One region of the Cytobacillus sp. FSL R7-0696 genome, then DNA from elsewhere that is predicted to be linked to it. Evidence: predicted binding sites of a transcription regulator. Region 1 holds the regulator's gene; each other region holds the start of a gene.
The links. Region 1 encodes Rex, which represses fermentation and respiration genes when NADH is low (regulators of the CRP and FNR family bind a similar motif). Its sites were predicted from a motif close to TTGTGAAATATTTCACAA; they were not measured.

Region 1 (4,718 bases):
CATTCGCTCCATCTTCTCAAGCTGCTTGCGCCGGCTTTGTGCACGCTTCGTTGTCGAAGCACGGGCAAGGTTGCGTTGAACAAAGTCTTCTAGTTTCGCAATTTCTTCTTGTTGTTTTTCATACATTTTCAAATCACGTTCATAATTCGCTGCTTTTTGGTCAAGATATTTGCTGTAGTTACCAACGTATTTTTTAATATGGTTACGTGATAGTTCATATACCTGGTTGACGACTTTATCTAGGAAATAGCGGTCATGTGAGACAATTAATATAGCACCATCATAACCACTAAGATACTGCTCTAGCCAGGACAATGTTTCAATATCTAAATGGTTTGTTGGCTCATCTAAAATCAGTAAATCAGGTTTGGTTAACAATAATTTCGCAAGTGCAAGTCGCGTCCTTTGCCCCCCGCTTAATGCAGAAATTTTTGTATCATAGCTAAACGATTGAAAATTAAGGCCATGTAGTACAGAACGAATGTCTGCCTCGTATTGATAGCCACCTTGTTCTTTAAAGTTGACTTGCATTTGATCATAGGTTTTTAAAATTTTATCGTAAGCTTCACCGTTTTCGATGAGTGTTGCATCGCCCATCTGTGTTTCTAGTAAGCGCAATTCCTTCTCTTGTTTACGCAAATAATCAAACACGGTAAGCATTTCTTCCCAAATAGATAGCTCAGATTCTAGTCCTGTATTTTGTGCAAGATAACCGATTTTGGTTTCTTTCGATTGAATAATTTCACCGGAATCATAGGACATATGTCCAGCAATAATTTTTAAAAGAGTTGATTTTCCCGCACCATTACGTCCAACTAATGCAATGCGGTCTCTCGTTTGTACTTCAAGCTTTATATTCATTAATATAGGATCAGCCACAAAACTTTTCGAAAGCTGATTAACCTGTAATAATATCATTATATTTCACCTCTGTTATAGTGATAGTGTACCTTAATCAGGTGAGGTTCGGCAATAAAGTCACTATTTGGATAGAATATATAAAAAACTACATTACACAGATGAATCAAAATAGTGTATCATTTTCATGTGAGGTGTTATGAATGGCTGAATTTACACATTTTAATGAAGAAGGCAGAGCGAAGATGGTGGATGTGAGTGAAAAACCACAAACTGCCCGTACAGCAATTGCTCATAGTAGTATTGAGCTAAATCAAGAAATCTATCAGAAGATTACTGATGGCACGATGAAAAAGGGTGATGTGCTTGCTGTTGCTCAAGTGGCAGGCATTATGGCTGCAAAAAAGACATCTGATATCATCCCGATGTGTCATCCACTCGCCTTAACCGGAATTGATATATCCTTCAATTGGGAAGAGGTAGAGGATCAGTATGTGTTACATATTGATTGTACAGTGAAAACAAATGGGCATACCGGAGTAGAAATGGAAGCGTTGACAGCTGCTACAGCTACCGCTTTAACGGTATATGATATGTGCAAAGCAGTAGATAAAGGCATGGTAATAGGACCAACATATTTAGTAGAGAAAACCGGTGGTAAAAACGGTGATTTTAGAAGGGCTTAAGTAAATGGAATGGAGTGGAGCCTATGTCCAATGAATCAACGAAAATCCCTCAAGCAACGGCTAAGCGATTGCCTTTGTATTATCGTTTTTTGAAAAATTTACACGCATCAGGAAAGCAGCGAGTTTCTTCAGCAGAATTAAGTGAAGCGGTGAAAGTAGATTCTGCAACAATTCGACGAGATTTCTCCTATTTCGGTGCTTTAGGGAAAAAAGGTTACGGATATAACGTAAATTACTTATTAGGATTTTTCCGTAAGACACTCGATCAAGATGAAGTGACAAAGGTAGCGTTAATTGGTGTAGGGAATCTAGGTACAGCGTTTTTAAATTATAATTTTTTAAAAAATAATAATACAAAGATTGAAGTGGCATTTGATGTTTCAGAAAGTAGGGTTGGCACGTCTGTAGGAGAGGTACCTGTCCGTCATTTAGATGACCTAGAAAAGTTGATTGATGAGCACCATATTCAAGTTGTCATTTTGACTGTACCGTCTCATGCGGCACAACCAATTACGGATCGAATCGTTAAAAGTCATGTAAAGGGAATCTTGAACTTTACGCCAGCGCGGTTAACGGTTCCTTCCCATATTCGCATCCATCATATTGATTTGGCGGTCGAATTGCAATCATTAGTATACTTCTTAAAACACTATCCATCATAAAAAAGGAGCTGACCCGCATTAAAGTGTACCCTTTGTAAAGGACATTTTGAAAAAGCCTAGGCAACTTGTTGAAGCTGCTGTCTGTATTTTGCAGGCGGCAGCTTTTTCAAATTCCATTGACCTCGATAATGGTTGTAATATACCATATATCTCTTAATCTCTTGTTTTACTTCTTCTAGTGTTTCAGATTCTTTTATATTTGTTTCATCCTTTAAATGCCCAAAGAATGATTCCTGAGGCGCGTTATCCCAACAGTTTCCTCGGCGTGACATCGACTGACCTAAACCTGTTTTCTTCACAAGTTTCTGAAATTGTGGATTGGTATAATGAAAACCTTGATCTGAATGAATAAAAGCGTCATCTTTTAGGTGATGGTTTTTTCGTTTTAGTTTTCGAAGCGTATTTAAGGCAATATCCATACTTAATGAATCTGATACTTCATAAGCCAAAATTTCATTCGTCTCTCCATCTTTAATCGTTGATAAGTAAGCACACTTACCACCCTTATATGGTAAATACGTGATATCAGTTAAGAGTACTTTGCCCGCCACACCCTGCTTAAAGTTGCGTTGTAAATGATTTGGACACGTACGATGTTCTTTTGTTGCTTTGGCCATGCGTCGATAAGGATTTGCTTTACGAATTGGACAAACAATCTCAAATTTATTCATAATACGACGAATTCGTTTTAAGTTGTACGTGATCTGGTATTGGTTTTGAAGCGTCATTTTAATTTGGCGTGCCCCTTTTTTGCGCCCACTGAAATGATACGCCTTTAAAATGATTTCTTTTACTACTTCATCCGTTTCCTCTTTAGCTGTACGCCTTTGTGCGGACTCTTCCAGGAAGTAGTTGTAGTAACCTGAACGAGATACGCCGATTACTTCACATAAATAGCTCACCATACGCTTCAATTTGTATTTTTTTATCGTTTCCTGGATGAGTTTATACTTTAATTCTGGTGCCATTTTTACTTCTTTTTCAACATCTGCCTTTCGTGTAAATCGAGCTTTTTTAATAGTTCATTCTCTGCCTCAAGTAATCGGTTTTTTGCTTCTAATCGTGCAATCTTTTCTTCTAACGTTAATTCACGTTCTAATGGCCTACCCGAATTTGTTTTACGCGTATCTTGTAAGCCTTCCACACCAGCTTTACGATAAGCTGCCCGCCAACGTTTTCCGGCAGTTTTAATACGTCCCATTCCAATTAAATCAACATTTAAACCAGACTCCTCAAATATTTCTCGTGGTAGTTTACCATTCTCATTCTCCACAATGAAATGACGTTTAAATTCGTCTGTGTAAGTAATTGTTTTTTCACTCACTGCTTTCACGTTAGGGTTTTGCTTTAATTGCTCTTGTTCTTTCTTTGTAAGTAATCTTTTCGTCATTTCAATCTACTCCGACATCTTTTTTTCTCATTATAAACAAAAGTACCCTATAAGATGGACTTTTTTCAAAGTGTCTATCTTATAGGGTACAGTTTACATGGAGTCAGCTCTATTTTTTATCCTCTTTCTTTTTCATACGATAATGCATAGCGATTAATTTAATCCCGCCACCAATATCAAAAGTGGCAAAAATCAAAATGAAGATCGTTAAAAATCCCCAACCTCCACCGTTTTGAAGGTTAATAATTGCAAAATAAATAAATACAAATCCAAAAAGAAGGGAGATAATCCCTGTGAACAAAGGTGTTCTCATCTAACATCATCCTAATCTGCTAAAAATCATTTGTACCGTTTCTAATTCTGTCATATATTTTTCTAGCTTATCCATATTCAATTGAATCACAACGACAAAGGTATTCATCGCTACATGAGCAATGATCGGTACGAGAATACGATTGGTTTTTACATATAAAAACGCGAACGTAAAGCCCATCGCTGCATAAAGAAGTAAGTGCTCAATTTCCCCATGGGCGAGAGAGAAAATTAATGAACTAATCAGTGCTGATAAAAAGAAGTTCAATCGTTTATGCAAGGAACCAAAAATGATTTTCCTGAAAATGATCTCTTCTAAAATCGGCCCAATAATGGAAACAACGATAATCACAAGAGCAGACGTTTCAATTAATGACATAATTTGCTGCGTATTATCTGACCCCATATCAATGCCGAGCATTAATTCAATATTCGCTGCAACTGTTTGAGCAATAAATGCTAGCGGAATACCTGCAATCGCCCACCCGATAGAAGTCGATAATGGTGCTTGATTCCTCATTGACATCTCTTTGCTTTCTTTCCGTAAAAACCACAAAGTTAAGAGAAGGGTAATTGTAAAACTAATGACAATCCAGAGTGGCGGTGCAATTTTTGCAACCTCATCAAAGCTGTATCCTAACATATTACCTAAAAAAAGAATGGCAGGAACGCCAACGATGGCTGATAATTGCATGGCTATATAAATCATAATGATAAACCAATACTCTTTTTTCAATGGCTAGTCTCCTATTCTTAAAGAAGTTACACTAATATTTATTTTACCTGTTAAACACTATTGGTTTCAAATAG
Region 2 (4,718 bases), 2.7 Mb from region 1:
AGTTGCATCTTCTTGTTTATCCGGCACTTTATCGTAAGCTTGCTGAAGTTTTTCTGCTACTTCTGAATGAATAGCAGTAACCTCTTCTTCTGTTAAGAACTGATCTTTTTTTAATTTCTCACCGTAAAGCTCTTTAATCGTTGGTCTTTTATGGATAATATTATACATCGCTGGGTTTGTGGTCATCGGCTCGTCCATTTCATTGTGACCAAAGCGGCGATACCCAATTAAGTCAATTAAGAAATCTTTATGGAATTTATCTCTATATTCAATAGCTAATTTAGCGGCATTGATGACTGCTTCGGGATCATCTGCATTTACATGCACGATTGGAACCTCATAGCCTTTGGCTAAATCACTTGCATATCTAGTCGATCTAGAATCATAAGATTCTGTTGTAAAGCCAATCGTGTTATTAGCAATAATATGGATAGAACCACCAGTATTATAGCCATTTAATTGACCTAGATTTAATGTTTCAGCGACAACACCTTGCCCTGGAAAAGCAGCGTCTCCGTGAATGATGATGGAAAGTGCTTCGTCGTAATTAACTTCTGGGAAACCACCAGAAGTACGTTTATCTTGAGCCGCTCTTGTATATCCTTCAACAACAGGACCAACGAACTCTAAATGGCTTGGGTTGTTCGCAAGTGTTAAGTTTGCAACTGTTGTATTTTCAGCCTTGATTTGTTTGTCTAATCCAAGATGGTATTTTACATCGCCTGTCCATCCATAGCTGATGCCAATAGAGCCTTCAGATGGGACAAGATCTTTGTTTGGCGCATGCTGAAACTCCGCGAATATCATCTCATAAGGCTTACCAAGTACATGAGCAAGCACATTTAAACGTCCGCGGTGTGCCATTCCAATATTTATTGTTTTTGTGCCATTCGCCACTGAACCTGATACAATTTCATCTAACATTGGTACCATCGTATCTAAACCTTCAATAGAGAAGCGTTTTTGACCGACGAAAGTACGGTGTAAGAATTTCTCAAACTCTTCTACTTCCGTTAATCTTTTGTACACTTTCGCCTTTTCAGGTTTTTGCAAGTTAAGTTTAAGGCTATTTGTTTCAACCTTGCGACGAAGCCAATCCTTTTCTTCTAAATTGTCAACATGAGTGAACTCAAATGCTAACGTATCCATATAAGCATTTTTTAAGTATTCAAATGCTTCTAATCCATCTCTTAACGGAATATTCGCATCTGTACATATAAGATGAGCTGGTATTGCACGTAAATCTGCTTCTGTTAATCCATAATTACTTAAATCAAAAATAGCAACATTCTTTTCTTCCCTATTAACTAGGGGATAAATATCAGCAGCTTTATGTCCGTTTGAACGAATAAAATCGGCAAGACGAATAGCTGATAAAGTTTTTTCAATTTGTTCTGGACTTACGCCAGTGCTTTCTGCTCCTATACTTACAGGAGCTACCCCTGTTTGTTGCAATGGTGAACCATTAACCTCAAAATACTCTCTCATTTCTTGGTCGACTGATTCTGGATTTTCTAAATACATCTCATAAAGCTCGATTACATAGCCAAGGTTAGGACCGTAAAAACTTTGTTCTAAAGGTCCGCTACCCTCTGAAGGCTTCTTCATGGAAAATTACCTCCACAACTCTTTTTTAAATATATTTGGATAATTTATTTCCGCCCCATATCCATTCTAGGATAGTAACAATATTATTTCGTATATAAAAATTCCGAATAATGTTAATTTCCAGAGGACGAAATGTTTCCTAAGCCATTTTACCACGTTAAAGGCGCATATACAAAGGGAAAAAAGAGAAAATCACGAAAATACAGCTAATATTTTTAGAAAAAATACTTATATTAAAAAAGTGAATTAATTTCATTCCTATATCACGCCTATTAGTGTAATAAATTGGAAAGATGAACTAACGTCTACAAGTTGAAAATCATTCAACTTCTAAACCGTTTGCCTATTTAAGTATATATCAAAAGCCTTATTATTGGTAGAATTGTGCACTAAATATTCAAACTGAATAAAATACTACGAGAGAGGATGTGAACTTATGGATTTATCTAGAGCGAGGGAACTACTAAAAAGTCAAATCGAATATGAAGTAACTTTCGATGGCGTAAAAATCGTGATTGTCGATCTCTATGAACTAACTAAAATGGCGAGGGTGTGCGAAAGAAACAACGTAGATAAGAATCAAGTTGTTCCACTCGCACAATTAATAGAAGAAAATACAATACGTTAACGGTCAGTTTTTTTCGTTATAATATGGACGATTTTCTCCGAATCTTTATCATATTCAATAAACACATAGAGCCCATATTCTATCTCCTGTTGACGCATCCAAAGTTTAAACTTTTCTATTTCTGTCTTTTCCTTTACTTCTTTTCCAAGATGCTGATAATCAACAATATCTGCTGATGGGTATTTTTCCTTTGCAATCATCATCGCTTCTTTACCCCATTTTGCATAAGAAGGAGCATCATAAACGGCATAGTTTGTTTGAGGGCTTGAAATTAATATATAGCTAAACAACACTATGACAATCGAGAGAAACACTCTTTTCTCCATTTTCTCCTCACCTCTTCACTTTCATTTTTTGATGGAAATATTTATAGTTTTACTATCTTTTAAATGTTTATTCTTTATGAAAGTTTTTTTGGGTAATGGGTTATATAATGAAAGAAAAAATTCAAGGCAAAACTTGCTTGTGCAAAAGTAAATATCAATGGACAAAGAAAAGCGAGCAAGTTAATGGTTAAAACTTGCCCGCTTTTCTTTATCTATTGTTCCATTAACCCTTATACCATAAATATCAACATAGCCTTTAAAAAAATATAAGAATATGTCCTTTACTAGTTCATTTGATTAGTTTTAGTTATGATTTTAAAAAAAGTAATCGTACAACATCTAAAACAAAAAGTGGAAGACATAAAGGGCTATTTTGTTCTCTCAAGTAAATCATCTATTTCAATTATGTCTATTAAATGATGAATATCATCAGTCGGGTTATATACACCGTCTAAAAATTGATCAATATCAAATTTCTTTAACAAGATAACCCCCCTCTTTTTTCCATCCGTTTCAAAACCATTCGAAGACTTCACACTTTTTCTGAGGGTACTGTCAATCAAATACGCAACATCATTTATATTAAAATAATAAATACAGAAGCAACCTTTAATATTTATTGAATGATACAATATTCATTTTTCAGTTTTTTCTTAAAATAGAGTATTTAAATAATATTATTTTTTCTTTTTACTTTCAGTTTCATGAACATTTTGTGACCAAATTCATCATTTGTTCATGAACATTTTGTGACACCTATCACATTCAATTGTTTTTAACCATTTATGATACTAACATAGGGTTACAGGCGTGATATTCACGTTCAAATAAAACAATAGATTTTTAGAAAGATAGAAAGGGGTACATCAATGAAATTGAAAAGGGCTCTTTTATTGGCTATAGTTGCCATTGCCGCTGTACTTGCTGGGTGTGAACCACTTACTGTTCTAAATCCTAAAGGTCCACAGGCCGAAGTCCAGGCTAACGATATTATGATGTCCATATGGTTAATGTCTGGCATTGTTATTGTAGTTTTTGCAATGCTTGCATATATGCTCATTAAATTTCGTTCATCTAAACAAGGAAAAGATTATGAACCACCTCACATCGAGGGAAATAAATGGGTGGAGGCAGTTTGTGTCGGAATACCTGTACTAATTGTTGCTTATCTATCATTTGTTTCTGTCCAAAGTAACTATAAAGTTGAAGCAACACCACCAGGGTATGAGGATAAGGAGCCATTAGTTGTATATGCATCATCATCTAACTGGAAATGGCACTTCAGCTATCCTGAAGAAGATATTGAAACAGTAAATTACTTATATATACCTACTGATCGGGCACTTGAATTTAAACTTTACTCATTCGGTCCAATTACTAGCTTCTGGATTCCACAACTTGGCGGACAGAAATATGCAATGGCCGATATGGTAACAACATTACATTTAGCTGCTGATCATCCTGGTGAATTCATGGGTAGAAATGCGAACTTCAGCGGAAAAGGTTTTGCTGAAAATACATTTGATGTAACAGCAATGTCTCCAGTTGAATTTGAGGAATGGGTAGATGAAGTTCATCAAACAGCTGATCCAATTACTGAAGATAAATTTGAAGAGTTACTAGAGCCAGGTCACTTAGGTAAGATGACTTTTACTGGCACTCATTTAGACTTTAGCCCAGCACCTGAAGGGCATGAACATCATCAATCAAATGATGAAGATTCAGAAGAAAATCATGAAAATCATGATGAGCACGAAGGTCACTCTGACCACAGTAGCCATTAATTAGATGAAGTGTCTATTGACATCTTCTGAAAGGAGTATACAGGATGGAGTTCTTTGAACGTTTTGCCATACCACATCCAAGTCCAGCTATTTATGCTTCAATGGTAGCAATTGCAATTGTTTCTATTGCCATTGTAGTTGGGATAACATATTTTAAAAAATGGGGTTATTTATGGCGTGAATGGTTAACAACTGTTGACCATAAACGATTAGGTATTATGTATATTATTGCAGCGATCCTCATGCTATTCCGTGGAGGCGCTGACGCAATTATGATGCGTGCGCAATTATCAGCACCTGAGAACAAATTGCTTGATGCACAGCATTATAACGAGATATTCACTACACATGGTGTTGTTATGATTCTCTTCA
Region 3 (4,718 bases), 2.4 Mb from region 1:
CCCTTACACTTGATCAAACAATGGTTTAAAGAGAATAAAGTGAGTGTTTCTGCTTAAACCAATAAAAAAACCACCATGTACTATACCGCTTACAAAAAGCGAGCATAATCCATGGTGGAATAGTTAAATAACAACGCTTGCTATTATACCAATCCATACCATTTTTAGTATGTAGAAAGTACCATTGATAGAAAGACAACATGAAAATATTACCCCTCCAACAATTCCACTAGTTATTATAGCGCTAAAAATTAAATTTAACAATAATGAATTTAATCTTATAACGATTACAGTTCAATAGGGTAATTTTGGTATTTTGAAACATTAAAGCAATCATCGTGCAATTTTTTTCCTATTCGCAGCCCCTTTCATTTTTTTTTTGCTTGTACTATGATTATACAATTGAGACAGAATCTTATATAAAGGGGTAAAGAAGATGTCAAAAATGGTGCATGAGTTTAATGATATCATTCGTAAATTAAGAAAAGACTTATTTGGTAAGGGACCGGAGAAAATTCACACAGTGTTTGTAGAGAATATGGCCGTTTCGACTTTATACGGTAATCTCACACCGACAGAACAATTTATTTCTCGTACAGAAGATGGCAAAGAAATGGTGCATTCAGCAAGAACAAAAATGATTCAAGATGTATATGCTGAAGGTACGCCAGAAGGAATGGAAGAACTGGTCGGCGCGACGCTGTTACATTTGTTTTCTGATATTAAAGTGGAAGAAAATATGGCGATATCTGTATTTGTATTCGATAAAAATATCATAGATTCATAGAAAGAGGAGAAAAGATGAAGCAAGTGGAAACGAGTCGTAAAATCATACGAGTGACTGGAAATAAAGCTGAAAAAATAGAAGATACCATTGTTACCGAATATGCTGTAACGGTTAAGCTGAATGGAGAAGAGCTAGTCACAATGGTATGTACACCAGAATATATTGAGGACATGGTTATAGGTTATCTTGCATCAGAAGGTATCATAAGATCTTACAAGCATATTAAAGATATATGGGTACAAGAAAAGGAAGGGTTCGTTCATGTTACAACTGATCGTACAAATCCTTATATACAAAACTTCCAAAATAAAAGATATATTACTTCTTGTTGTGGTATGAGTAGACAAGGCTTTGTTTTTGTTAACGATGCATTAACAGCTAAAAAAATGGAAGATGTTAACATTCAATTAACTGTCAATGAATGTAATCAGTTAATGGAACAATTACAAGCTTCTGCGACTACATTTAAACAAACAGGTGGTGTACATAGCGCTGCGCTTTGTGACAAAAATGGGATATTATTAAGCAGAATGGATATTGGTAGGCATAATGCGCTTGATAAGATATATGGTTATAGTTTACGAGAGGGTATCAGCATGAAAGGGAAAATCATTGTTTTCACAGGAAGAATCTCTTCGGAAATACTTTTAAAAGTAGCAAAGATTGGTTGTGAAATGATTCTCTCAAAATCTGCACCAACAGAGTTTGCTTTGCGCTCAGCAGAGGAATTAGGAATTACGACTGTTGGATTTATTCGTAATGGCAACATGAATATATATACTTATCCTGAACGAATCCTCTTATAAAAAAATACTTCGCTACACGAAAAAAATAAAAAATAGTCTAGTAAAAGTTTTTGTTTTTTGGTAGCATATAGTTTGCAATGGGTAAATGGAAGTAAGGCAAGTACTGTTTTATCTCTTTTTACAACAAACAATATAAATATGATGACTGATACTTCTGTAGGTGATTGCAGAAGGGTTAGGCAGCATTCTTTGAAATCCTTTACAAAAGTAGGGGGTGTCTGAGTGCTGCCTTTTTTATTTAGGGGGTAGTTAGAATGGGATTTAGTAAACCGCAAGAAATTATGGAACAGACGATTGCAACAGGTGTTGCAAAAACGAAAACACCACTTTTGTCGCTGTTGGTTTTAGGCTTTTTAGGTGGGGCATTTATTGCACTAGGATTTTTATTAGACATTCGTGTTATTGGAAATTTACCGGCAGAGTGGGGAAGTTTCGGATCGTTTTTAGGTGCAGCAGTTTTCCCTTTAGGCCTTGTATTAGTAGTATTGGCTGGGGCTGAATTGATTACAGGTAACATGATGTCAGTTGCGAGTGCTTTGTTCTCAAAGAGAATTAGTCTTGGGCAATTATTAAATAATTGGTTTTGGGTGTTATTATCCAATTTTGTAGGGGCACTGTTTGTTGCTTATTTCTTTGGACATGTCGTTGGATTAACAGAGACAGGTCCATATCTAGATAAAACAGTAGCGATTGCTGGTGCAAAAATTGATGATACATTCTTACAAACATTTGTTTCAGCGATTGGTTGTAACTGGCTCGTATGCCTAGCTGTTTGGTTAGCTTATGGTGCTCATGATTTTGCAGGTAAAATTTTGGCTATTTGGTTCCCGGTTATGGCATTTGTTGCGATTGGATTCCAGCACGTTGTTGCCAACATGTTCGTTATTCCAGCTGCGATTTTTGCAGGTTCGTTTACTTGGATAGATTTCATTGGTAATATCATACCTGCCTTTTTAGGTAATGTAGTTGGAGGGGCTGTTTTTGTTGGCCTAGCTTACTTTGTCTCCTATAAACCAAAAAATGAAACAAATGCTCAGTTGAAAAAAGCTTCATAATAGAAACACAATCATCATAGCTTACATAAAATAATCTATTAGAGATATTGGATGTGAGCAAATGCAGCAATATTATTGTGATTATTGTAAAACGCTATATAAAGAACAAGGGGTTTGCCGTGTTTGTGGTCAAATCATTGATAAAACGATTATCATTGATGTGCATAAGCAAGGCAATAAATAAGCAAATATAATTGGTAAAGTTTGCGTAATGCCAAGAGAGCCACTTTAAGATATGATAAAAGGGCACAGCAACTCCTTCAAAACACATCTTTCTGAGCCGAATGAGATAACTCATTCGGCTTTTTTTAATGCAAAAAATGAACGAGAAAGATTAAAAACCAATCAATGCATAAATATCCTTATTAAGGAAAAAATACCCGTACATAGATAGAAAGGGAGTTCCTTATGCCAGCTATTTTATCCATCTCAGAAGTACCCCCACCAAATGGAATTACTCAAAATGAAGTGGTAGCATTTGCACGCCACTTATTTGGGCAATCTTTCAAAGATATCGATCGTTTACTAAAAGTATTTCAAAATGGACAAATTGAAAAACGTCATTTTGCCAAAGAATTAGATTGGTTTAAAGAGGACCATAGCTTTGCTGATAAAAATGATGCCTTCATTGAAACGGGAGTTAAACTTGGGTGTGAGGCGATTGAAAAATGTTTAACAACGAGGGAGTTTCTAAATCAACCTATTAAGTATCAAGAGATAGATGCGATTTTTACGATTACTAGCTCAGGTTTAGCTACACCATCGTTTGAGGCAAGAATAATGAATCTATTACCCTTTTCTGAGCAAACAAAAAGGATCCCAATATGGGGTTTAGGCTGTGCAGGTGGTGCATCGGGTTTATCGAGGGCTTATGAATATTGCTTAGCTTATCCAAAAGCAAAGGTTTTAGTATTAACAATTGAATTATGCAGTTTAACTTTTCAAAGAAATGATCGCTCTAAGAGTAATCTTGTTGGTACTTCTTTATTTGCTGATGGTGTTGCCTGTGCATTAATCGCAGGTGATGAAAGTGGTTATCGAAAATATCAGAAATTGCCTGCCATCCCCCATATATACGGGACACAATCAACGACAAAAAAGGATTCGCTTGATGTAATGGGTTGGGACGTAAAGGATGATGGTTTATATGTCATATTCTCAAGAGATATTCCCACAATTATTGAAGGCTGGCTGAAGCCAAATGTACAGAAATTCTTAAATCAATTCTCATTACAAATAACCGATTTGCAACATTTTATTGCTCATCCAGGTGGAAAAAAAGTGATTGATGCTTATCAAGCGTCTTTACACATTCCTGCTGAGATGACCGCCACTTCATTAGATGTTCTAAGGGAGTTCGGCAATATGTCATCAAGCACAATATTATATGTCTTGCGAAGGTTTTTTCTACTTGGAAAAAAGGATGATATAGGTTTGGCAACTGCCTTAGGGCCAGGTTTTAGCTCGGAATTACTTTTATTAAAATGGAGGTGAATTAAATGTTTTTTTATTTTCTTCTATTTGTTATTACTCAACGGTGTATAGAGTTAATCGTCGCAAGATTCAATGAGGACTGGATGAAAAAAAGAGGTGGCATTGAATTTGGTCAAAGTCATTATCCACTAATCGTTATGGTACATAGTTTGTTTTTTATTGTTCTAACAGTTGAGGTAATTGTGTTCGGCAAAGGATTATCTCCTTATTGGTATTATTTACTGCCATTATTTATACTCACACAAGTAATAAGAATATGGGTGTTATCTTCCTTAGGGAGGTTCTGGAATACAAAGATTATTGTTTTACCTCATGCAAAAGTGGTAACTAAAGGACCATATCGTTGGCTAAAGCACCCAAACTATACAGTCGTTGCCATGGAGTTTCTTATTATGCCTCTATTGTTTCAAGCTTACTATACTGCACTTGTTTTCACTCTGTTGAATTTCTTTATTTTAGCCATTCGTATTCCAGTTGAGGAAGAAGCATTAAAAGCATTAACGAAATATGAAGAAGCCTTTCCAATGAAGAGAGATGAAGAAATAGGAAAAATTTGAAAAAGGTTTATTTTAGTAT

Region 2: the regulator Rex is predicted to act here: its motif matches at 3,310-3,327, upstream of qoxA (cytochrome aa3 quinol oxidase subunit II).
Region 3: the regulator Rex is predicted to act here: its motif matches at 1,781-1,798, upstream of MKX29_RS18240 (formate/nitrite transporter family protein).

What each region holds. Positions count from the first base shown of each region.
Region 1 is NZ_JBBOWA010000001.1:1,163,537-1,168,254, reverse strand. It holds gene MKX29_RS06095 (ABC-F family ATP-binding cassette domain-containing protein) at 1-918, opposite strand, end outside; gene moaC (cyclic pyranopterin monophosphate synthase MoaC) at 1,062-1,544, shown strand; gene MKX29_RS06085 (redox-sensing transcriptional repressor Rex) at 1,568-2,206, shown strand; one part of gene MKX29_RS06080 (IS3 family transposase) at 2,263-3,215, opposite strand; one part of gene MKX29_RS06080 (IS3 family transposase) at 3,215-3,596, opposite strand; gene MKX29_RS06075 (DUF4305 domain-containing protein) at 3,706-3,909, opposite strand; gene MKX29_RS06070 (CPBP family intramembrane glutamic endopeptidase) at 3,916-4,644, opposite strand.
Region 2 is NZ_JBBOWA010000001.1:3,899,185-3,903,902, reverse strand. It holds gene MKX29_RS20000 (2-oxoglutarate dehydrogenase E1 component) at 1-1,608, opposite strand, end outside; gene MKX29_RS19995 (small, acid-soluble spore protein, H family) at 2,045-2,236, shown strand; gene MKX29_RS19990 (DUF3889 domain-containing protein) at 2,233-2,562, opposite strand; gene qoxA (cytochrome aa3 quinol oxidase subunit II) at 3,432-4,346, shown strand; gene qoxB (cytochrome aa3 quinol oxidase subunit I) at 4,391-4,718, shown strand, end outside.
Region 3 is NZ_JBBOWA010000001.1:3,528,056-3,532,773, forward strand. It holds gene MKX29_RS18230 (DUF2294 domain-containing protein) at 437-787, shown strand; gene fdhD (formate dehydrogenase accessory sulfurtransferase FdhD) at 802-1,593, shown strand; gene MKX29_RS18240 (formate/nitrite transporter family protein) at 1,848-2,648, shown strand; gene MKX29_RS18245 (hypothetical protein) at 2,710-2,832, shown strand; gene MKX29_RS18250 (type III polyketide synthase) at 3,057-4,142, shown strand; gene MKX29_RS18255 (isoprenylcysteine carboxyl methyltransferase family protein) at 4,148-4,699, shown strand; gene MKX29_RS18260 (hypothetical protein) at 4,718-4,718, shown strand, end outside.